3 regions of the Variovorax sp. J22R115 genome follow, and region 3 is predicted to be linked to each of the others. Evidence: predicted binding sites of a transcription regulator. Region 3 holds the regulator's gene; each other region holds the start of a gene.
What was found. Region 3 encodes sigma-54, which starts transcription at its own class of promoters, with help from an activator protein. Its sites were predicted from a motif close to TGGCANGNAANCTGCTTT; they were not measured.
Positions count from the first base shown of each region.

Region 1: a site for sigma-54 is predicted at 1,902-1,919, ahead of QTI04_RS10760 (methanol/ethanol family PQQ-dependent dehydrogenase). Genes of this name have one in related genera too.
Region 2: a site for sigma-54 is predicted at 6,014-6,031, ahead of QTI04_RS32475 (DUF2126 domain-containing protein). Genes of this name have one in related genera too.

Region 1 covers NZ_JASZYM010000005.1:195,607-203,181, reverse strand. The annotation lists gene QTI04_RS10770 (PQQ-dependent catabolism-associated beta-propeller protein) at 1-824, opposite strand, end outside; gene QTI04_RS10765 (ATP-binding cassette domain-containing protein) at 935-1,648, opposite strand; gene QTI04_RS10760 (methanol/ethanol family PQQ-dependent dehydrogenase) at 2,014-3,837, shown strand; gene QTI04_RS10755 (cytochrome c) at 3,961-4,320, shown strand; gene QTI04_RS10750 (substrate-binding domain-containing protein) at 4,344-5,186, shown strand; gene QTI04_RS10745 (hypothetical protein) at 5,205-5,882, shown strand; gene QTI04_RS10740 (hypothetical protein) at 5,893-6,276, shown strand; gene pqqE (pyrroloquinoline quinone biosynthesis protein PqqE) at 6,297-7,445, opposite strand; gene pqqD (pyrroloquinoline quinone biosynthesis peptide chaperone PqqD) at 7,436-7,575, opposite strand, start outside.
Region 2 covers NZ_JASZYM010000031.1:34,154-41,728, forward strand. The annotation lists gene QTI04_RS32470 (circularly permuted type 2 ATP-grasp protein) at 1-2,332, opposite strand, end outside; gene QTI04_RS32475 (DUF2126 domain-containing protein) at 2,465-5,959, opposite strand; gene QTI04_RS32480 (ComEC/Rec2 family competence protein) at 6,081-6,866, shown strand; gene QTI04_RS32485 (hypothetical protein) at 7,487-7,575, opposite strand, start outside.
Region 3 covers NZ_JASZYM010000010.1:101,228-108,802, forward strand. The annotation lists gene QTI04_RS18685 (class I SAM-dependent RNA methyltransferase) at 1-25, opposite strand, end outside; gene QTI04_RS18690 (hybrid sensor histidine kinase/response regulator) at 97-1,872, shown strand; gene QTI04_RS18695 (cytochrome b) at 1,894-2,496, shown strand; gene QTI04_RS18700 (YceI family protein) at 2,493-3,080, shown strand; gene QTI04_RS18705 (YceI family protein) at 3,119-3,736, shown strand; gene QTI04_RS18710 (phospholipase D family protein) at 3,738-5,342, opposite strand; gene QTI04_RS18715 (RNA polymerase factor sigma-54) at 5,356-6,942, opposite strand; gene lptB (LPS export ABC transporter ATP-binding protein) at 6,974-7,575, opposite strand, start outside.

The sequences.
Region 1 (7,575 bases), on a different contig from region 3:
CTCAAACCGTTGACCACATACAGCCGGGCTTCGGCCTTGTCGAGCGTGACGTTCCACGCGCGCTTGCCGACCAGCACGAGATTCGTGACCTTGCGCTGCGGCACGTCGACGAACGCGACGTGATTCGCCCTGCCCAGCGCCACGAAGGCGCGCTTGCCGTCGCGCGACATCTGGATGCCCACCGGCGTGATGTCTTCGCTGCGCGCGCCCTTGACTTCGAACTTCAGATTGCCGACCACGGCACGGGTGGCCGTGTCGATGATGCTGACGCTGGCATCGAGTTCATTCGTGACCCACAGCTCCTTGCCGTCGGGCGTGAAGGCCATGCGACGTGGCCGCTTGCCCACTTTGACGTTCTTGACGATGGAAGCGCTGGCGACGTCGATCACGTGCACGAGGCTCGCGACCTCGGAGGTCACGTACAGCGTCTTGCCGTCCGCACTGACTTTCACGCCTTCGGGCTCCTTGCCGACCTTGATCGACTTGAGCACCTTGCCGTTCGACGCATCGACGAAGCTGACCGCGCCTTCGTCCTCGTTGGACACGTAGATGGTCTTTCCGTCCGGCGACAAATCGAAGGCCTCGGGCTCGTCGCCCAGCGGAACGCGGCGCAGCGACTTGCCCGTCGCCGGGTCGATCACGTCCGCAACGTTCGACTCGGTGCAGGCGAGCATGATCAGGCGATCCGGCATGACCTGGATGTGCCGCCCTCGCTTGCACGTCGGAATGGTGCCCTTGACGCTGAGCGTGGCCAGGTCGATCAGCGTGACTGCCTGGTCTTTCTCGCTCGACACATAGGCGGTGCCCTGCGCCATCGCGGCCATGCCGAGGCACGCGCCCAACAAGGCCGCTAACGAACGGGCGGCACACTTCGGAACCCCGGCAACTTCAACCATCTCGACGTCTCCTTGTTGATTTGAATCGGAACTACGGATCAGCTCGTGCGCGCGATGAAGCCCTCCTCCAGCGTGGGTTGTCCCAGCGCCTGTGTCACCTGGGCCGGCGTGCCATCGGCCAGGAGTTCGCCGTGGTGCAGCACGAGGACGCGGTCGGCACCTTCGGCCTCCTCCACCCGATGCGTGGCCCACAGGACGCAGACTCCGCGCTCCTGCACGTTCGCATGCAGGGCGCGCATCAGGTCCTGGCGCGATCGGGGGTCCAGGCCCACCGTGGCTTCATCCATCAGCAGCACGGAGGGCCGATGCAGCAAGGCGCGCACGAGTTCGACCTTGCGTCGATTGCCGCCGGACAACTCGCGCACCCTGCGATCGAGATCGGCGTCGATGCCGAGCTGGGCGCAGCCGGCCTCGATGCGCTGCGCCGCCAGGCGCCGCGGCAGCCCGTGCAGGTCGGCCTGAAACAGCAGGTTCCGGCGGATGCTGAGATCCAGGTCGAGCGACACCTGCTGGAACACGACGCCGATATGGCGCAAGGCCGCTGTCGCAGACCGGTGGAACGAATGGCCGGCCACTTCGACCTCGCCTTCGTCGGCGGCAAACAGCCCGGTGAGCACCTGGAACAAGGTCGACTTGCCCGCGCCATTGGGCCCCAGCAGCGCCACGAACTGACCTGACGCCAGGCTGAGTGAAAGGCTCTTGAGCGCCGCCCGCGCGCCGTAGCGCTTGGTCAGACCGGTGGTCCGCAGCATGGTCGTCGTTGGCAACGTCTGTGGCATGAATACCTTCGAGCATGCAATAGGCGCGCCCATCGGCGCAAGCGGGTTGCGCCCTGCAGGCGGCACGGGCTGCAGATGCTTCGTCTGCCGGTGAAACACTCTGTGTCGAAAGTGGTTGCCACAATTTCGGCGCAGAGGGTTTCCCCTTAGCGCAATGGCCAATTCGAACGACTCGAAATAGAGGCGGCGGCATCTGGCTGGACCCGCGAATTCGAAGTGTTCCAGCGGGCGCGCATCTTGCATTTAGTGCACTTGCCGGCTTCATTGCGTTGCGCGGCAGTCGCCCTGTCGGCACGTCCGTGCGGGCGGTATCTGTGAATCAGAACAAGGAGACTTCGATGCGAATTTCCGGGCATTTTCACGGGCGACTTTGGCGTTATTCGGCTGCGGCGCTCCTCGCGATGCCAGCGTTGGCATTAGCCAATGCCGACGTCGAGAAAAATATCGCCAATTCGAAGAATTGGGCGATGCAGGCTGGGGACATGTACAACCAGCGCTACAGCAAGCTCAAGCAGATCAACACCGGCAACGTGGGGAAGATGCAGGTCGCGTGGACCTTCTCCACCGGCGTGCTGCGAGGGCATGAAGGCTCGCCACTGGTCATCGACGGCAAGATGTACCTGCATTCACCGTTCCCCAACAAGGTCTTCGCGATCGATCTCGATACGCAGAAGATCCTCTGGAAGTACGAGCCGAAGCAGGACCCGGCGGTGATCCCGCAGATGTGCTGCGACACGGTGTACCGCGGCCTCGCGTATGCCGAGGGCAAGGTCTTCCTGCAACAGGCCGATAGCAATCTCGTCGCGCTCGACGCCAAGACCGGCAAGCCCGTCTGGACCGTGAAGAACGGGGACCCGAAGCTGGGCGCCGTCAACACCAACGCGCCGCACGTCTTCAAGGACAAGGTCATCACCGGCATCAGCGGCGGCGAGTGGGGTGTGCGGGGCTTCCTTGTGGCCTACGACATCAACACGGGCAAGGAGGTCTGGAAGGCCTACAGCACGGGACCCGATGCCGAAATGCTGATGGACCCGGACAAGACCATGACCTGGACCGACGGCAAGATGGCGCCCGTCGGCAAGGACTCTTCACTGAAGACCTGGAAGGGCGATCAGTGGAAGCTCGGCGGCGGCACCACCTGGGGCTGGTACAGCTACGACAAGAACCTGAACCTGGTGTACTACGGCACCGGCAATCCGTCGACCTGGAACCCCTCGCAGCGCCCCGGCGACAACAAGTGGTCCATGACTATCTTCGCGCGTGACGTCGACACCGGCATGGCCAAGTGGGCCTACCAGATGACGCCGTTCGACGAATGGGACTTCGACGGCATCAACGAGATGATCCTGGCCGACATCGACGTCAAGGGCAAGCCCACGAAGGCGCTCGTGCACTTCGACCGCAATGGCTTTGCCTACACGATGGACCGCGTGACGGGCGCATTGCTGGTGGCCGAGAAGTACGACCCCAAGGTGAACTGGGCCACGAACGTCGACATGAAGACCGGTCGCCCGCAAGTGGTGTCCAAGTACTCCACCGCGCAGAACGGACCCGACGTCAACAGCAAGGGCATCTGCCCGGCAGCGCTGGGCTCCAAGGACCAGCAGCCGGCCGCCTTCGACCCGGAGACCAAGCTCTTCTACGTGCCGACCAATCACGTGTGCATGGACTATGAGCCGTTCAAGGTCGAGTACACCGCCGGACAACCGTACGTCGGCGCCACGCTCTCCATGTACCCGGCACCGGGCAGCCATGGCGGCATGGGCAACTACATCACCTGGAACGCCGGCACCGGCAAGATCGTGCAGAGCCATCCCGAGAAGTTCTCGGTGTGGAGCGGCGCGCTCAACACGGCTGGCGGCCTGTCGTGCTACGGCACGCTCGAGGGCTACATGAAGTGCGTGGACAAGAAGAACATCAACAAGGAACTCTTCAAGTTCAAGACGCCCTCCGGCATCATCGGCAACGTGTTCAGCTATGAACACAAGGGCAAGCAGTACATCGGGGTGTTCTCGGGCATCGGCGGCTGGGCCGGCATCGGCATGGCCGCGGGCCTCGAGAAGGACCAGGATGGCCTGGGCGCCGTGGGCGGCTACAAGGAACTGAATCAATACACCGAGCTCGGTGGTTCCTTGACCGTGTTCGCACTGCCCGGCAACTGAGTGTGGGGCCCCTGTGGGCCGGATCCGGAGATGGCAGTCGAAAGGCTGCCATCTCTTCATGCTGAAGACAACAAGGATCTCGCAATCATGAGTTCTAGGAAGGCGTTTCTTATCGCTTGCGCAATGCTGTCCATGGCAGGCGCACTTCACGCGGACGACAAGCCCCCTTACAAGGTGGTGGATGGCTACAAGGTCGACAGCGAAACGATCAAGGGCTTCCGGGCGTGGCGCGCCGCCGCCTGCGACCGCTGCCACGGCGCCAACCAGGAAGGACTGGTCGGGCCATCGCTGATCGTCAGCATGAAGACACTCTCTAAGGAGGACTTCGTCAAGGTCGTGACCAACGGCCGGCTGGACAAGGGCATGCAGAGTTTCGGCACCAGCCCGGTCGTCATGGAAAACATCAACCAACTCTACGCCTACCTCAAAGGCCGGTCCGACGGCGCCATCACGCGCGCGAAGGTCGAAGAGATACCCAAATGACCCTTGCCGGCCCCCATCGATGCATGCTCGCGGCAGCCGGCATCGCGCTGGCGGCGCTCGCGGCCGGCGTGGCTGCCCAGGACACCCCTGCCAAGCGCACCGCGCTGCGTGTCTGTCAGGACCCGAACAACCTGCCGTTCTCGAACGTCAAGGGCGAGGGGATCGAGAACAGGATCGCTGAAGTGTTCGGCAAATCGCTGAGTTTGCCGGTGACCTACTACTCCTTTCCGCAGCGCCTGGCCTTCATCCGGAACACCCTGAGGTTCAAGCTGCCGGGCCAGGACTACCCGTGCGACATCGTGATCGGCGTGCCCGCGGGCTACGACCAGGTGTCGGTCACCAAGCCGTACTACCGCTCGACCTACGCGTTGGTCTTCCCGAAGGGCAAGGGCCTGGACAAGGTGGTGTCCGGCGAGGACTTCCTGAAGCTCGATCCGGCCCAACTGGCCAAGCTGCGTATCGGCATCTACGACCGCTCGCCCGCATCGGCGTGGCTCGTCAAGCACAGCCTCGTCGAGCAGGGCGTGCCTTACCAGGTCATGAACGCCGACCCGGCCCAGTATCCCGGCGAGATCATCGAGAAGGACCTCGCGGCCGGCAAGATCGACGTCGCCATCGTCTGGGGCCCGATCGCCGGCTACTACGCGCAGCGTGTCAAGTCGCCGCCACTGGCGGTGGTGCCGCTGAAATCGGAGCCCGGCGTCCAGTTCGACTACCAGATCGCCATGGGCGTGCGCTACGGCGAGCGCGAATGGAAGCAGCAGGTCGAAGGCCTGATCGAATCCAACCGGTCGCAGATCGAGGCCATCCTGAAGGAGTACGGCGTGCCGCTCGTCGACGCCTCGTACGCGGCCCCGAAGCAATAGTGCGCCCCCCTCCTCCCGATGAACGCAATTTCCGCCCTCAGACTGGCACTCGCGTTGATCTGGTGGATGCCCTGGCTGGCCGTGGCGGCGACCGATTTCTCGGTGGCCGAACGGGCGCTCTTCATGGACAACCAACTCGCCGGGCTGCGGCCTCCGCTCACCCTGCACTACGCCTTTCACAAGACCGGGACCCTGGAAGAGCCCTTCGACGACACGGTGAGCCTGATGCTGACGGCGCAGCCCGACGGCAAGTGCTGCGCTGTTCGCGCCGAGTTCTTCAGCGGCGCGCGCGCTGTGCGCCAGCCCGAGATCGAAAGCGCCGAAGGCAACCCGGCCATCCTCTACTTCCTCGAACGGGACATTCGCGAGATGCAGCGCCTGACGAAAGGCCAGGCCAACTACTTCCGCAAGCGCATCCGCATGGCGGTGTACCAGGGTGCCACGGTGCGCACCGTCAACCTGCCCTATCGCGGCAAGCCGGTCGCGGTGCGGGAGATCAGCATCTCGCCCTACCTCGACGATCCGCTTCGCGCGCGATTCGAAAAGCTGGCCAACAAGACCTATGTCTTCCTGCTGTCGGATGCCGTACCGGGCGGCCTCTATGGCATCCGCAGCCGAATCGACGGAGAATCCGCCGCCTCGGCGCCGTTGATGGCCGAGGAGATGCTTATCGACGGCGCCGGACGCCAACCCTGACGGACCTCCCATGCAACGTTCGCCCACATCGCTCAAGTCGCCCCTTCTGCTGCTGGGCCTGTGCGGAGCCCTGCTGATGGGCGCGAGCCCAGCCCATGCAAACGACTTCCCCACCGCGGACCGTGTGCTCTACGTGCAGGAATGCATGCGCGCGCACCCTGGTCCTCAGTTCGAAATGATCAACAAGTGCTCGTGCGCGCTCGACGCGCTGGCCACCAACGTCAAGTACAAGGACTACGTGACGATGAGCACGATCACCAAGGCCATGTCCATCGGCGGCGAGCGTGGCGGCGCGATTCGCGACGTGCCTTCGCTGGAGCCTCAGGCCAAGCGCTACCGCGAGCTCCAGGCCAAGGCCGAAAAAGGCTGCTTCATCACCCCCGACGCCAGGTAGTCGGCGCGCAGCCAGGCACTTCAGGACTCGACGGGCACCCCGCCGAGCCGACGCGAGTTTTCCGGCGCGCGAAACACCAGGGGATGCTCCACGGCACCCGCCGGCGACAAGCTGCCCGCGCGCTCGACGGCCTCTTCCACCAGGTGATGGTGCGGACTCTTCACGCAGGCCGGGTCGGCAACGGCCGGGTCGTTGGCCAGCATGTACGCCTGGCAGCGGCAGCCACCCAGATCCTGCTCGCGGAATTCGCAGCTCACGCAAGGCTCCTTCATCCAGCCGGTGCCGCGATAGCGGTTGAAGCCCTCGGAATCGAACCAGATCTCGCGCAGGTCATGCGTGCGAACGTTCGGAAAGCTCAGCCCCGGCAGCATCTTCGCCGTGTGGCACGGCAAGGCCGTGCCGTCGGGCGTCACGTTCAGGAAGGTGCTGCCCCAGCCGTTGACGCACCGCTTGGGCGTGCCTTCGTGGTAGTCGGGCGCAACGAAGAAGATCCGCATGCGCTCGCCCATCCGCGCCCGCCAGGCGTCGGTGGTGCGCTCGGCCTGCTGCAGCTGTGCATGCGTCGGCAGCAGGTGATCGCGGTTCAGAAAGGCCCAGGAGTAGTACTGCGTGTTCGCCAGTTCCAGATACTCGGCGCCGAGTTCGGCCGCCATGCCGATGATGCGGTCGATGTGGTCGATGTTCATGCGGTGGATCACCACGTTCATCACCATCGGCCAGCCCTGGTCCTTGATGATCTTCGCGACGCGGCTTTTGAGCTCGAAGGTCTTGGTGTGCGAAAGAAAGTCGTTCATCTCCTTCGTGGAGTCTTGGAAGGACAACTGGACGTGGTCGAGCCCGGCGGCTTTCAGCGCCGCGGCGCGCGCCGCCGTCAGGCCGACGCCGGACGTCAGCAGGTTGGTGTAGTAGCCCAGCCGATGCGCTTGGGCCGTGATCGTCTCCAGATCGTCCCGCACCAGGGGTTCGCCGCCCGACAGGCCCAGTTGCACGGCGCCCAGTTCGCGCCCCTGGCGCAATACCCTCAGCCAGTCCTCGGTCGTGAGCTCTTCTTCCTGCCGCGCAAAGTCGATCGGGTTGTAGCAAAACACGCAATGCAGCGGGCAGCGGTAGGTCAGCTCCGCCAGCAGCCAGAGCGGAGGCCCCGGGGGTGCGTGCTGTGTCAGTCCCATGCCAGCCACCGCTGCTTGCCGGCCATCTCGACGAAAGCCAGCACATCCTCGCCCAGCCCCTGGGTCGAAAAGGCCTGCTCCAACTCGCTGACGATGGCCGCGACGCTGCGCTGCCCGTCGCAGCGCTTCA
Region 2 (7,575 bases), on a different contig from region 3:
ACAGCGCCACCATCGCTTCGAAGCCACTCACCTCGTGCACCGAGCCGTGCTCGAAGCCGGCGGCCAGGGCGCTGGAGAGAAATCCCAAGCGCTCGATGTGCCGGCCGATGGACAGCAGCCGCCACGCGTCGTCGCGCGTCATGCGGTCGGTCTGGGCGCCGGTCATCGCCGCCAGCGCGGTGCTCGCGGATTCGAGCAGGCGCAGCGCGGCGCCGGTCGCGTAGCCGCCTTCGCCTTTCTCGCTCGCCTGTTCGGCGCTGCGGCGCAGGAAGTCGGTCTCGGCGCGCACGATCTGGTTCCAGTGATCCTGCGACAGCCGCTCGCGCACCGCGGCGGCGGACTGGCGGATGCAGCGCAGGCTGTAGCCCACGCTGCCGCCCTTCTCGACGTCGCCCAGTTCCGCGATCAGCGCGCGCTCGAACACGCGACGGGACTTCGGCAGGCTCGGCACTTCGGGCGAGACCAGCGCGTTGCGCAGCGCGAGTTGATGCAGCCAGACCAGCAGGGCGCGCGAGGATTGGTCTTCGCCGCCCAGCAGGTCGATGGTGAGGCGAGCCAGGCGCACGGCGTTCTCGGCGCGCTCGGTGTAGCGGCCCAGCCAGAACATGTTCTCCGCGGCGCGACTGGTGACGGGGGCGCGATGGCGTGCCAGCGACGCTGGCGTCGCATGCGGGTGCAGCAGCGAGGTGCGATCGATCTCGTCTAGCGTCTGTACCCAGACATCGGCGCTGCTGCCGCCGCGCTGCATCGAGGCGATCTGCGCATCGGGTCCGACCAGGCGTGCGAGGCCGCCGGGGAGAACGCGCCACGAGCGCGGCCCGTCGCTCACCGCGAACACGCGCAAGAGCACCGACCGCGGCGCGATGTGGCCACGTCCGAGGTCCTGCGTCCAGGTCGGCATCTGCGACAGCGGCAGGTAGCTCTGCACGGTGTGCTCGTCGCCCTGGCGCACGATGCGGCCGGCCCACTCGTCGAGTTCGCGCCGGCCCATGTGGCGGCCGAGCACGGCGTCGAAGCTGGTGTGCGAATCGTCTCCGGGGTAGGTGGACTTGATCGCGCAGTCCGCCAATTGCGGCAGCACCGCTTCCATGGCGGCGCGTTCGCCGCACCACCAGGTGGGCAGCGCCGGCAGTCGCAGCTTCTCTCCGATCAGGCGTCGCGCCAGTGCGGGCAGAAAGCCGAGCAGGGCAGGCGATTCGAGGAAGGCCGAGCCGGGCATGTTGGCCACCAGCACGTTGCCCGCGCGAATGGCCTGCAGCAGGCCCGGCACGCCGAGCGTGGAATCGGGACGCAGTTCTAGTGGGTCGAGGTACTGGTCGTCCAGCCGCTTGATGAGGCCGTGCACCGGTCGCAGGCCCTGCAACGTCTTGAGGTAGAGGCGCTGGTCGCGTACCGTCAGGTCGTTGCCCTCGACCAGCGTGACGCCGAGATAGCGCGCGAGGTACGCGTGCTCGAAGTAGGTTTCGTTGTAGGGGCCGGGCGTGAGCAGGGCGATGTGGGGCGGCTGGCCGGCCGGGCACATGTTCTGCAGCCCTTCCATCATTGCGTTGTAGGTCGCGGCGAGGCGCTGCACGTGCAGGTTCTCGAAGGCCTGGGGAAACTGCCGTGCGATGGCGAGCCGGTTTTCGAGCAGATAGCCCAGCCCCGAAGGCGCCTGCGTGCGTTGCGAGATCACCCACCAGTTGCCATCGGGCCCGCGAGCCAGATCGAAGGCCGCGATGTGCAGCCAGGTGTCGCCTGGCGGTTGGACGCCGTGCATTGCGCGCAGGTAACCCGCGTGACCCTGCACCAGCGCCGGCGGCAGCAGGCCTTCGGCCAGCAGTTGCTGCGGGCCGTAGACGTCGGCCATCACGCGGTCGAGCACGCGCACGCGCTGCTGCACGCCGGCCTCGACCTGCGCCCAGCTTGCGGGCGAGACGATCAGCGGGAACAGGTCGAGCGACCACGGCCGCTGGGGGCCGTCGGCATCGGCGTAGACGTTGTAGGTGACGCCGTTGTCGCGGATCTGGCGTTCGAGGCTGATCGCGCGCCGCGGCAGGTCGTCGAAGCCGCCTGGGCCCAGCTGTTCGAAGAAGCCCGCCCATGAGGGCGAGAGCGGCGCATGCTCGCGCTGCCCGCCGAGGTCCCGTTCCGGGGAGGGTGCGGCCGGCGGCACGGACGCTGCATCGTAGAGCGGGGCGGGTTGCGACGGCACTCCGAGGCGCGATGCGGTTTCCGGCGTTGCGGCGCCTCGCAATTCGTCGAAATGGCCAGGTGCAGCCGGGGGAGCGAGCGCCGACGCGAGCGCTGCGGGTGCTTCCAGCGCCTGCGCGTCGAAGAGGGATTCGTTCATTGGGTCCACGGTGCGGTGATTGTCAGGGGAAACTCACCCCCCAGGCTTCGCGCACTTCGTGTCGCTGGGCCAACCCCCGACCGGGGGCAACACCAGCGGCCCGGCGAAGCCGGTTCCGCGGTATTCCCGGCTCTAGCGGCGCAGGTCGAGCGTGAAGGGGAACTCGCGGCTTCCGGCCAGCTCGATGGTGGCCGGCGGCGTGCTCATCAGCCCTGGCGTGTGCCCCATGCGCGAGAAGCGCGAGTGTCGCCGGCTCTCGGCCTCGTAGGCATTCACCGGGAACGTGTCGTAGTTGCGTCCGCCCGGGTGCGCGACGAAATACTGGCAGCCGCCCAGCGAGCGTTTCATCCAGGTGTCGACGATATCGAAGGTCAGCGGCGCATGCGCGCCGATGCTCGGATGCAGCGCCGACGGCGGATTCCAGGCCTTGTAGCGCACACCAGCCACGAACTCGCCGACCGTGCCGGTGGGCTGCAGTGGCAGCACCTTGCCGTTGACCGTGATGACGTGCCGGCTTTCGTTCAGGCCGGTGACGCGCACCTCGATCCGTTCAAGGGAGGAGTCGACATAGCGCACGGTGCCGCCGGCCGAGCCTTCCTCGCCCATCACGTGCCAGGGTTCCAGCGCGTTGCGCAGCGACAGCTCGATGCCCATCGCCTGCACCTGCCCGACCAGCGGGAAGCGGAATTCGAAATGCGGCGCGAACCAGTTCGGGTCGAAGGCGAATCCGGCCTGCCGCATTTCGCTGATGACGTCGTCGAAGTCCATGTTCACGAAGGTCGGCAGCAGAAAGCGGTCGTGCAGCTCGGTGCCCCAGCGCGTGGCGGGCGCCTTGTACGGATCGTCCCAGAAGCGGGCGATGAAGGCGCGCAGCAGCAGTTGCTGGGCGATGCTCATGCGGGCATGCGGCGGCATCTCGAAGGCCCGCAGTTCGAGCAGGCCGAGGCGGCCGGTGCTGGAGTCGGGCGAATAGAGCTTGTCGATGCAGAACTCGCTGCGATGCGTGTTGCCGGTGACGTCGACCAGGATGTTTCGCAGCGTGCGGTCCACGAGCCATGCGGGCATGTTCTGGCCGTAGATCTCGCGGTTGCGGGCGATTTCCTTGAGCGCGATTTCCAGTTCGTAGACCTGGTCGTTGCGTGCTTCATCGACTCTTGGCGCCTGGCTGGTGGGGCCGATGAACATGCCCGAGAACAGGTAGCTCAGCGACGGATGGTTGTGCCAGTACAGCAAGAGGCTCGCGAGCAGTTCCGGCCGGCGCAGGAAGGGGCTGTCGGTCGGCACGGCGCCGCCCATCACGAAGTGGTTGCCGCCCCCGGTGCCGGTGTGGCGGCCGTCGGTCATGAACTTCTCGGCCGACAGGCGCGTCTCGAACGCGGCGTTGTAGAGGAACTCGGTGTGATCGACCAGTTCGCGCCAGTTGTGTGCCGGGTGGATGTTGACTTCGATCACGCCCGGATCGGGCGTGACCTGCAGCATCTTGAGGCGCGGATCGCGAGGGGGCGGGTAGCCCTCCATGACGATCTGCACGCCGAGCTGTTCAGCGGTCGCTTCGACCGCGGCGACGAGATCCAGGTAGTCCTCCAGCCGGGCGAGTGGCGGCATGAAGACATAGAGCACACCCGAGGCGTTGCCGATCTTTTCCGCGGCCGGGCCGTTGGCGCGACGCGGATCGCGTACTTCGACGCACAGCGCGGTGCGCGTGACCCAGTGGGCCGACTCGCCGCGACGTGGCATCCGGGGCGTGGTGAGATCGAGGTTGGCCTCCGTTGCGTCACCGGCATTGCCGCCTGGCGTCTGCAGGCGCACCGACGCAGCCGTCGCGGGCGGCGTGCCGAAGGCATAGGGCACTGCGCTTCGATCGGCATGCGGTCCGGTCGGCGGGCCGGCGTAGCGTGCACGGTAGTCGGCACCGGTCGGCAAGGCATCGCGCGGCGCGGTCGGATCGCGCTCGACGAGGTAGGGATAGTCTCCCTTGCTGGCCCATGGCTGCGAGTCGAGCGGCAGGCGATAGCCCATCGGGGAATCGCCGGGGATCAGGTACATGCGGTCGTCGCGCAAGAACCAGGGGCCGGTCTTCCAGCCGGGCCCTGCGAGCGCGGGCGCATCGGTGTCGGCGTTCGAGGCCTCGATCGGCAGCATGTAGCCGATCACGGCGTCGAGCTTCTGCGTGAACACGCGGCGCAGGCGAACCCGCTCCATTTCGTCGTCGAGCTTCGATTCGAAGGGGTCGACGTTCACCGGCAGCCGGCGTTCGCGCCAAAGGTAGTAGTAGACGTCCTCGTAGCCGGGCTGGATGTAGCGCTCGGTCAGTCCGAGGCGGTGCGCGAGCACGGTGGTGAAGCGGCGCGCGTCTTCGCTGGTGTAGTGGGTCGGATGGCGTTCGTCCGCGAAAAGCGCGGGGTTGTGCCAGAGCGTCTCGCCGTCGGCGCGCCAGAAGATCGACAGCGCCCAGCGCGGCAACTGCTCGCCCGGATACCACTTGCCCTGCCCGAAGTGCAGGAAGCCGCCCTCACCGTATTCGGCGCGCAGCTTGTGCACGAGTTCGGTCGCGTAGCCGCGCTTGGTCGGGCCGAGCGCATCGGTGTTCCATTCGGCCGCATCGCGGTCGCTGGTGGCCACGTAGGTCGGCTCGCCACCCATGGTGAGGCGCACGTCGCCGGCCTTCAGGCGCTTGTCGACCGCATCGCCGAGCGCCAGCACTTCGGCCCATTGCTCCTCGGTGTAGGGCTTGGTGACGCGCGGCGATTCATGAATGCGCGTGACCTTCATTTCATGGCCGAACTCGACTTCGGCATCGTCCACCACGCCTTCGATCGGTGCGGCGCTCGACGGCGTCGGCGTACAGGCCAGCGGGATGTGGCCCTCGCCGGCCAGCAGGCCGGAGGTGGCGTCGAGCCCGATCCAGCCGGCGCCGGGGAGGTAGACCTCGCACCAGGCGTGCAGGTCGGTGAAGTCCACGGTGGTGCCGCTCGGGCCGTCGAGCGCCTTCACATCCGGCGTGAGTTGGATGAGGTAGCCCGACACGAATCGCGCCGCCAGCCCGCAATGGCGCAGCAGTTGCACCAGCAGCCAGCCGGAATCGCGGCAGGAGCCGGAGCCGTTGGTGAGCGTTTCTTCCGGCGTCTGCACGCCGGGCTCCATGCGGATCAGGTAGTTGACGTCCTTCTGCACCTGCTGATTGATGCCGACCAGGAAGTCGATGGTCCGCTGCTCCTTGCGATCGATCTTCTCCAGATAGGCCTGCACCAGCGGCGTGGCCTCGTCGGCCACGAGGTAGGGCGCGAGTTCCTGCGCCTGCGCCTCGGTGTACTTGAAGGGGAAGTTCTCGGCCTGCGGTTCCAGGAAGAAATCGAAGGGGTTGTAGACCGCCATCTCGACCACGAGGTCGACCGTGACCTTGAACTCGCGCGACTTCTCGGGAAACACCAGCCGGGCCAGGTAGTTCGCGAACGGATCCTGCTGCCAGTTGATGAAGTGCTGCTCGGGCTCGACGCGCAGCGAATACGAGATCACGTTACTTCGGCAATGCGGTGCGGGACGCAGGCGGATCACCTGAGGCCCTAGTTGCACCGGACGGTCGTACTTGTAGTGAGTGACGTGGTGGAGGGCGGCGTGGATTGACATTGTTTCTCAGTGCGTCGAGCGTGCCTCGGGTGAGACGCATACTAGCCGACACAGAAAGCAATTAGCGCGCCACAGAGCGGTTCCAGGGAGTGATTCGCATGCGACAGGGAGTAGTCTCGTGATGCCGGGCGCGAAAGCGCGCGGCTTGGTCGGTTTCGCCTCGATGGCAGGCTCGGTGCTTGGGGCTGCGCTTCAGTTGCAGCAACCGGCGCTGTGGAACTGGGCGGCCTACGCAGGCCTGCTGGCCGGTGCGCTGGGTGGCTGGCTTGCGCTGCATTCGTCGCGACGCCCGGTTCGAGGCGTCTTGCCGATGGCGCTGCTCTTCGGTGCGATGTTCGGCGTGGGGATGGCGGGCTGGCGGGCGACGGCCTATGCCGACGGGGCGCTGCCGCCGACGCTCGAAGGGCGGGAGCTGCAAGTGATCGGGGTGGTCGCGCAGATGCCCCAGCGCGGCGAGGGGATGGTGCGCTTCGAGCTCGAAGTCGAATCGGCCGAGCCCCCGGATGTGCCCCGGCGCATTTCGCTGGGCTGGTACGCGGAAGGCTCGGGGCCATGGGGTCAAACCGGTGCGGTCGACCCGCCCGGCCGCGTGCACGCTGGCGAACGCTGGCGCATGACGGTGCGGCTCAGGGCGCCCCACGGCAATCTCAACCCGCATGGCTTCGACCAGGAACTGCGCCTGTGGGAGCAGGGCGTGCACGCCACGGGCCAGGTGCGAACCGGCGCCCGGGACCCGCGCCCCGAACGCATCGCCGCCACCTGGCGCCATCCGGTCGAGCGCTTGCGGGAGACCGTGCGCGATGCCGTCTTCGAGCGCGTGGCGGATCCGCGGTCGGCCGGGGTGATCGCGGCGCTGGTCACCGGCGACCAGAACGCGATCGACCTGGGAAGATTTTTCTATTCCTGACTCCCGGTCTGATGCGTTCTCATAGGAGACACGCAAATAGGGGGGCCATACCGCGCGCTTTCATTGCTTACGCTCGCCTGGGTATCGGAGGATCGTCCGTTTCGGCCGCTGTTCTTGGTTAGCTACTCTCCCGGAATCGCCGCATACAGTAGAAAAAAGTATTCGCCTCGTAAACGGCTCTTAGACGCGATATCCGCCGCGGGGGTGAGGGGAGGGTGCTTCCATCGCCTTGGCGGCCGTGCGGGGCGTCTAGCGGCAAGGGGATTGAGTGGTCCCGCCGGCCAAAGGTTTGCGATTCAAAGAACGCCTAACCTGAAGGGGCCGATGAACTGGTTTGCCTGCAGCACGTCCTGTCCGGCGGTGTGAGCCCCGCAGGGCTCTGTGGTCCGTCTAGGCGGGTTGTCCGCTGGAGTTCTCGAGCGGCGGCCAGCCATCCCGCCTAGTGGCGGCTAGAGCGAACCGTTCGGGCCTTGGAGGCCTGCCAACTTCGCACGTGCTCCGCAACTTGTCTGAGCTTGGGACATTCGCCCCTATACCGATTCCAAGTCGTGACCGCTCCGATTCGTTTCATGACAGGACCGATTGTGGGCCTCTCGCCAGTGGCGATTGACTTCTCCAGTTCAGCAGCCGCTGCGGCGGCAAGCCGCGCGTCGTCTGCTTGGTGCTTTGAGCGGAGAGCGGACTCTGACGGAAGCGTTCCAACTCTGGA
Region 3 (7,575 bases):
GGAGAAAAAGAGAAAGGTCGTTCACCGTGCGATTGTCGCCGGGACCGTCTTTTCCATGTGTCTTCCCCTTGTAGCTGCTCTATAGTGCGTTCGCCGATGAGCTCCGCGCCCGCTGCCCCCGCACACCCCGAGGCTTCGCCGGCCGATCGGTTCGCGATCCATTGCGAGGTGCTTCGGCTCAGTGCCCAGCCCAGCGGGCCCGTGCTGCTCGTGCAGTTCTTGCTCGACTGCGGCGTGGCCGCCCTGTTCGCGTGGCAGTACTCGGTGCTGCATGCCGGCATCTGGATCGTGGTGATCGCGATCACCACGGCCTACCGGGGCTTCTTTCCGCAACATTTGCCCGAGACGCTGACACCCGAGAACCTGCCGCCGGCGCTGCGCCTGCACACGCTGCGCATCGCGGTGCACGAAGGCGCGCACGGCGCGGCGGGCGTCCTGCTCTTCAACCGGGCCGACAGCACGGCGCAACTGATGCTCGGCCTGGTCATCATGGCGATGACACTGTCGTCGGTGTTCTCCGTGTCGTACTACACGCCGGCGATGCAGCTCGCCATCACACTGCTGCTGGCGCCGGTGATCGTGATGGGGCTCGCGACCGGATCGCCCGCCATGATGGTCCTTTCGGTGCTCGGCATCGGTCTGCTCGCCATGGTCTGGAAGCTGGTGGCCGAGCGCTCGCGCCAGCTCGAGGAGAACATCGGCCTTCGCCACAACGAAAGCACCTTGCGCGAACAGGCGCTGGCCGGCCTGCGCGAATCGCAGCAGGCCCAGGCCGAGCGCCTGCGCTTCTTCTCGGCGGCCAACCACGACTTGCGGCAGCCGGTGATGGCGATGGGCCTGCAGGCCGAGGTGCTGCGCCACCAACTGGACGCCGGGGAGGACCGGCTCACGGTGCAGAACACCGTCGCGGCGCTGTCGCGGGCGCAGCAGGCGCTCGAGGCGCTCACCAATCAACTGCTGGAGATTGGACGCATCGAGGCCGCGGCCGATCCGATCACGCCGTCCGCGGTCGCGCTCGCGCCGCTGCTGCACGAGTTCGCACGCCAGGCCGGCAGCGGCCGCGTGCGGGTGCGCTGCCCGGCCGACGCGGCGGCGTGGACGGACCCGGTCGCCCTGCGGCGCATCCTCGGCAACCTGGTGGACAACGCGCTCAAGTTCGCGCCCCACGGCCGCGTGCTGCTGGCCTGCAGGCGGCGCAGCGAGGGCTGGCGCATCGAGGTGCGGGACGCGGGCATCGGCATCGCCCCGGAAGCACAGGATCGCGTGTTCGGCGACTTCGAGCAGGTCGGCAACGTCGAGCGAAACCTGCAGCGCGGGCACGGGTTGGGGCTTGCCATCGTGCGGCGGCTGGCGGAGCGCCTGGGTTTGCTGATCACGCTGCGGTCCGTGCCGGGGCGAGGTTCGGTGTTCGGCTTCGTGCTGCCCGCCGCACCGCAGGGCGCCCCGTTGGCGCCTGCGCTCGTCTCGGCCACCGAGATCGCCAAGGGAACGCAGGGCGCCACGATGCTGCGCCCCGGCCTCGCCGTGCTGGTGGTGGAGGACAACGCCGTGGTGGCCGACAGCATCGCGGCGCTGCTGCGGCTGTGGGGCGCCAGTCCGCGCCTCTACGCCAGCGCGGCGGAGACGCTGGGCCTCGCAGATCTGTCGACGATCGACGTCGCGCTGTGCGACATCCGTCTGCCGGGCGAGATGGACGGCATTGCGCTCGCGAAGGAACTGCAGCGTCTCCGGCCGGACCTGGCCATCGCGCTCGTGTCGGCAGACATCGACGACACGATGCAGCGAGTCGCCCGCGAGCGCGGCTGGGAGGCGCTGCGCAAACCCGTCCAGCCGGCCGCCCTGCGTGCGCTCCTGCTGCGGGCGCAGGGCTGAACGCAGGCTTATGCTTTGCGCATGCCCGCCGAGCCGCTGAATCCACTGGCCGACTCCTCCGATCCGCCGCGTTATGGCCGGGTCGCGATGGCGCTGCACTGGTTGCTGGCGCTGATGATCGTCACTTCGTTCTGCGTGGGCGTGTCGATGGTGGCGCTCCCGTTCTCGCCCCTGCGGCTGAAGCTCTACAACTGGCACAAGTGGGCGGGCATCACCATCCTGAGCCTGTCGGCCGTGCGCCTGCTGTGGCGCCTCTCGCATCGTCCGCCGCCCTTGCCGGCGCGCATCGAGGCCGCCATGCCGGGCTGGCAGCTCGGCGCGCACCGTGCCCTGCATCTCGCGATGTACGTGCTGTTCTTCGCCGTGCCACTGCTGGGCTGGGCCTACAGCTCCGCGCTCGGCTTCCCCATCGTGTGGTTCGGCGTGCTGCCGCTGCCGGACCTGCTGCCGGTGGACAAGGATTTCGCCGAGACGGTGCTGAAGCCGATGCACAAGGCCGGCGCCTTCACGCTAGCGGCGGTGGCAGTGCTGCATGTCGCCGCTGCCCTCAAGCACCGGTTCATCGACCGCGACGGCCTGCTCGACCGCATGTGGCCGCTTCCGCGTCACGGACGTTCATCATGAAGAGACCTTTCCTCGCATGGCGCGCGCTGTGCGCATCGGCGCTGATTGCTTTCGTCGCATCGGCCGCCGCAGAGCCCGCCCCGACGGCCAAGCTGGTTCCCGGCCAGAGCCAGATCGGCTTTGTCACAAAGCAGATGGGCGTGCCCGTGGAAGGCACGTTCAAGACCTTCGATGCGCAGGTCGCCTTCGATCCCCGCAAGCCCGAAGGCGGTTCCGTCGCGTTGCAGATCGACGTCGGCAGCGCCACGCTGGGCCTTCCGCAGGTCGACGCCGAGTTGCCGAAGCCGGCGTGGTTCGACACGGCGCGCTTTCCGAAGGCGATCTTCCAGTCGAGCGGCATCAAGGCCGTCGGCAGCGGACACTACGAGATCGCCGGCAAGCTGACGATCAAGGGCAGCGCCAAGTATGTGGTGGTGCCGGTGGAGATCGTGCAGTCGCACGGCCAATCCACCGCCACCGGAAGCCTCACGATCCAGCGCCTCGCATTCAAGATAGGCGACGGCGAATGGACCGACACGTCGATGGTGGGCGACGACGTGCAGGTCCGGTTCAAGCTGGTGCTGATCGGCCTGGCCCCCCTGTGACCGCGCCCTCCCGTTTCAACGCCATCCGAAAGCCCGACATGAAGAAGATCATCACCATCGCCTTGCTGACGATGGCAACCACCCTGGCTGCCGCCCAGCAGGCGCCGGAAGCAGCGGCCAAGCCGGCCGGAGGGCCCGTCAAGGGGGCCACCTACGTGGTCGATCCGACGCACACCTTCGTGATGTACGAGATGGGCCACTACGGCACCACCACCAACCGGGGCCGCTTCAGCACCAAGGACGGCAGCGTGAAGATCGACCCGGAAGGCACCAGCGGCAAGGTCGACATCACGATGGACATCAGCTCCATCAACACCGGCGTCGACCTGCTCAACAGGCACTTGCAGAGCAAAGACTTCTTCAACGTGGCCGAGTTTCCGACCGGCCGCTTCGTAGCCGACAAGATCGCCTTCAATGGCGACAAGGTCACCGAGGTCGCAGGCACGCTCACGCTCATGGGCCAATCCCGGCCGGTGACCTTGAAGGCGAACCGCTTCAACTGCTACCTGAGCCCGCTGATCAATCGCCAGATCTGCGGTGGCGACTTCGAAACCACGGTGGAGCGCAGCAACTGGGGAATCACCTGGGGCATTCCTTTCGGCTTCGAGGACAAGGTGCGGCTGCTGGTACAGGTAGAGGCCGTGAATATCAGATAGCCTACAAGAGGCTCTCCGGCGCGAGCGGCGCCAGCAGTTCCAGCATCACGCGGTCCCACAGGTTCGAGTCCGGCTCCACGGTGAGCACGGTCTCGACGCCATCCTCGGTACTCACCCATTCGAGCTTCTCGCTGCCCTGCGCGAAACGCACGCGGTAGGCACCCTGCTGCTTCAGCACATCGAGCAGCTTCAGCACCTGCTGCGCCAGTTCGGGGCTGAAGATGATGAGTCCGATCTCGGTGTTGTGCGTGTCGGAGCGCGGGTCGAAGTTCATCGAGCCCAGAAAGAGCGTGCGACGGTCGAAGATGGCCGACTTCGCATGCAGACGGCCGACCTGCGAGCCGAAGAGGCCGAGTCGCACGCTGCGGCGCGTGCGTGCCGAACTCAGTTCGTAGAGTTCCACGTCGAGCCGCAGCATGTCGGGCCGGTAGCGGCGGTAGCCGGTATGGACCACGGGCTCATCGGTGGCCGCCAGCGAGTTCGTGACGACGCTGACGTGGACGTTGCGGCCGCGGATCTCGCGCATCACTTCCAGGCCGGCCTTGCCGGGGATCAGGTAGGGCGAGACGAGCGTGACTTCGGAGCGCGCGCGCCGCATCTGCTCGATGACGTTGTAGCGCACGCTGTCGACGTCGAGCAGCGGCACGCCGCCATAGGACGCGATCTTGCCGATGACGCGCTCGGGCGAGTCGGCATAAGCCTCGGCACGGGTCCAGATCAGGCCAAGCTTGCCGGTCTTCATCTCTTCCGCGATCGGGCCGTAGCCGAGCACGTCGTTGGGCGCGGACGGGCGCGGCGCGGGCGTGGTGGCCGGGCCGGTCGCCTCGTCGAAGCGACGCGCCAGTTCCTCGCCCGACAGGCCGCTCGTCACGACACTTCCGATCGGCCGCACGTACGGGCTGTTCCAGTAGAGGTCGAACAGGCTTTCCAGCCGGGCGACCAGGGCGCCGGAGACGAAGGTGTCGATGTCCAGGAAGTTCTCGCCGGCCGTCTGCGTGAAGTACTCGTTGCCGATGTTGCGACCGCCTGCCACCGCCATCGCGCCATCGGCGATGAAGAGCTTGTTGTGCATGCGACGGTTGACGCGATCGAAGTCGAAGAGCGAGCTCGAAAAGCGCTGGAGCATGCTGCCGCGCCCGGCCGGGAACGGATTGAACAGCCTGAGTTCGACGTTGGGCACGGCGGCGAGTCCGAGCAGGAGTTCATCCTCGCCCGAGGTGTAGAGATCGTCCATCAACAATCGCACGCGCACGCCGCGATTCGCCGCGTCGCGCAGCGTGCGCAGGAAATAGCGGCCGGTCTCGTCGTCGGCGATCTGGTAGTACTGCACGTCGAGCGTTCGCTCGGCGCGGCGTGCGAGTTCAAGACGCGTGTGGAGCGCGAAATCGCCGCCGGGCATGAGACGGAAGCCGCTCAGGTCCGGGTCGGGCTGGGAGGCCTTGGCCATGCTGCCGAGCGCGGTGTCGGCCGAGGCGGCGATCGCGGTGGAAGGCGTGCGTTCGAATTCGTCCGGCAAGGTCGCGCAGCCGGTCGCGAGCAGCAGCGCCATGATCCACACCCAACCCAGCCGCAACCCATTCGTGAACAGGGCTGGGCGACTTGTCATCGGCAATCGCCCTTCAGAGGGCCTTGCGCAGATTGGCGGGGGCGATGCGCAAGGCTTCGCGGTACTTCGCGACGGTGCGTCGCGCGCACTCGATGCCCTGCTCCTTCAGCATCTCGGAGATCTGGCTGTCGGACAGCGGCTTCTTGAGGTCTTCCGAACTCACGAACTGCTTGATGAGCGCGCGCACCGCCGTGCTCGACGCATTGCCGCCGGTTTCGGTGCCCAGCGCCGAGCCGAAGAAGTACTTGAGTTCGACGGTGCCGTAGGGCGTCGCCATGTACTTGGCGGTGGTCACGCGGCTGATGGTCGACTCGTGCAGTCCGAGTTCGTCAGCGATCTCGCGCAGCACCAGCGGGCGCATGGCGAGTTCGCCGTGCACGAAGAAGCTCTTCTGCCGTTCGACGATGGCGTTGGACACGCGCAGGATGGTGTCGAAGCGCTGCTGGATGTTCTTGATGAACCAGCGTGCCTCCTGCAGCCGCTGCGAGAGCGCCTGGCTGCCCTCGCCCTTGTGCTGCTTGAGCGCACCGGCGTAGATGTCGTGCACGCGCAGGCGCGGCATGACTTCGGGGTTGAGCATCACGCGGAACTTGGTGTGGGTGCCGTTGCCGACACGCGTGACGATCACGTCGGGCACGACCACATTGCGCTCGACATCGACAAAGCGGCGACCCGGCTTGGGTTCGAGCCGCGCGATGAGCTGCAGCGCCGCGCGCACTTCTTCCTCGTTGCTGCGGGCGAGCGTGGCCAGGCGCTTGAAGTCGCGCCGGGCAAGCAGTTCCATCGGCTGCTTGCAGATGGCGATGGCGGTCTTGCGCACCTGCGCTTCATCGTCGGTCTCATCCTCGTGCGCCAGGGCTCGCAACTGGATGGTCAGGCATTCGCCGAGGCTGCGCGCGCCCACGCCGGCCGGCTCCAGGCTTTGCAGCAATCCGAGCGCGACCTGGAAGTGATGCACGAGGTCATCGAACTGGTCGTTGTCGTCGCCCGCCAGGCCGGACGCGAGGGCGGGCAGCGAGTCTTCGAGGTAGCCGTCGTCGTTGAGCGATTCGATCAGGAAGCGGAGCGCGGCGCGATCGGTTTCGCTCAGGCGCAAGGCCAGCGCCTGACGGTGCAGGAAGGACTGCAGCGATTCCTGGCTGCGCGCAAGTTCGGTCGCGTCAGTGCGCTCGTCGTCGCCCAGGTTGTTGGCGCGCGCGGGGGCGTCGCCGCCCCATTCGCTGTCGTCGGGGGCGAGGTCGACGGAACCGTCGCCTTCCCAGTCGGGCTCGCCATCGGCCGTATCGGCGGTGGCGACTTCGGAGTCGCTGGTGGTCGCGACCGCGGCTTCGGAGACGGACGCCGAGGCGCCGGGCGTGAAGTCGCTGTCGCCCTCGGCCAGTCGATCGTCGTCGCGCACCTGCGCATCGGCCGTCTCCAGCCCGAACTCCTCGCGCGTGGCCTCTTCGGCCGTGCGTTCGAGGAACGGGTTGTCGTCGAGCATCTGCTCGACTTCCTGGGTCAGCTCGAGCGTGGAAAGCTGCAGCAGCCGGATCGACTGCTGGAGCTGAGGCGTCAGCGCGAGATGCTGCGATACGCGCAGCGAGAGACCCTGTTTCATGGAGAACCGAAAACCCTCGCCTTAGGCATGGTCACATGCGGAAATGTTCGCCAAGGTACACGCGGCGCACCTCGGCGTTGTCGACAATCTCCGCGGGCGTGCCTTGTGCCAGCACGTGCCCGTCGCTGATGATGAAAGCGTGATCGCAGATGCCCAGCGTTTCACGCACGTTGTGGTCCGTGATCAGCACACCGATGCCGCGTTCCTTCAGGAAGCTGATGATTCGCTGGATCTCGATCACCGCGATGGGGTCGATGCCCGCGAAGGGCTCGTCCAGCAGGATGAAGCGCGGCTGCGTGGCCAGGGCGCGGGCAATCTCGACGCGCCGTCGCTCTCCGCCGGACAGCGACAGCGCCGGCGAATCGCGCAGGTGGTCCACGCGCAGGTCGGCCAGCAGTTCGGCGAGACGTTCCTCGATGCGCTGCTTCGACAGCGTCACCGGCCGTCCATCGGCATCGGGCTCGCGCTGCAGTTCGAGCACGGCGCGGACGTTCTCCTCGACCGTGAGCTTGCGGAAGATCGATGCCTCCTGCGGCAGGTAGCTCAAGCCCATGCGCGCGCGGCGGTGGATCGGCATGTGCGCGATCGGTTCGCCGTCGATGGTGATGTCACCGGCGTCGGCCCGCACCAGGC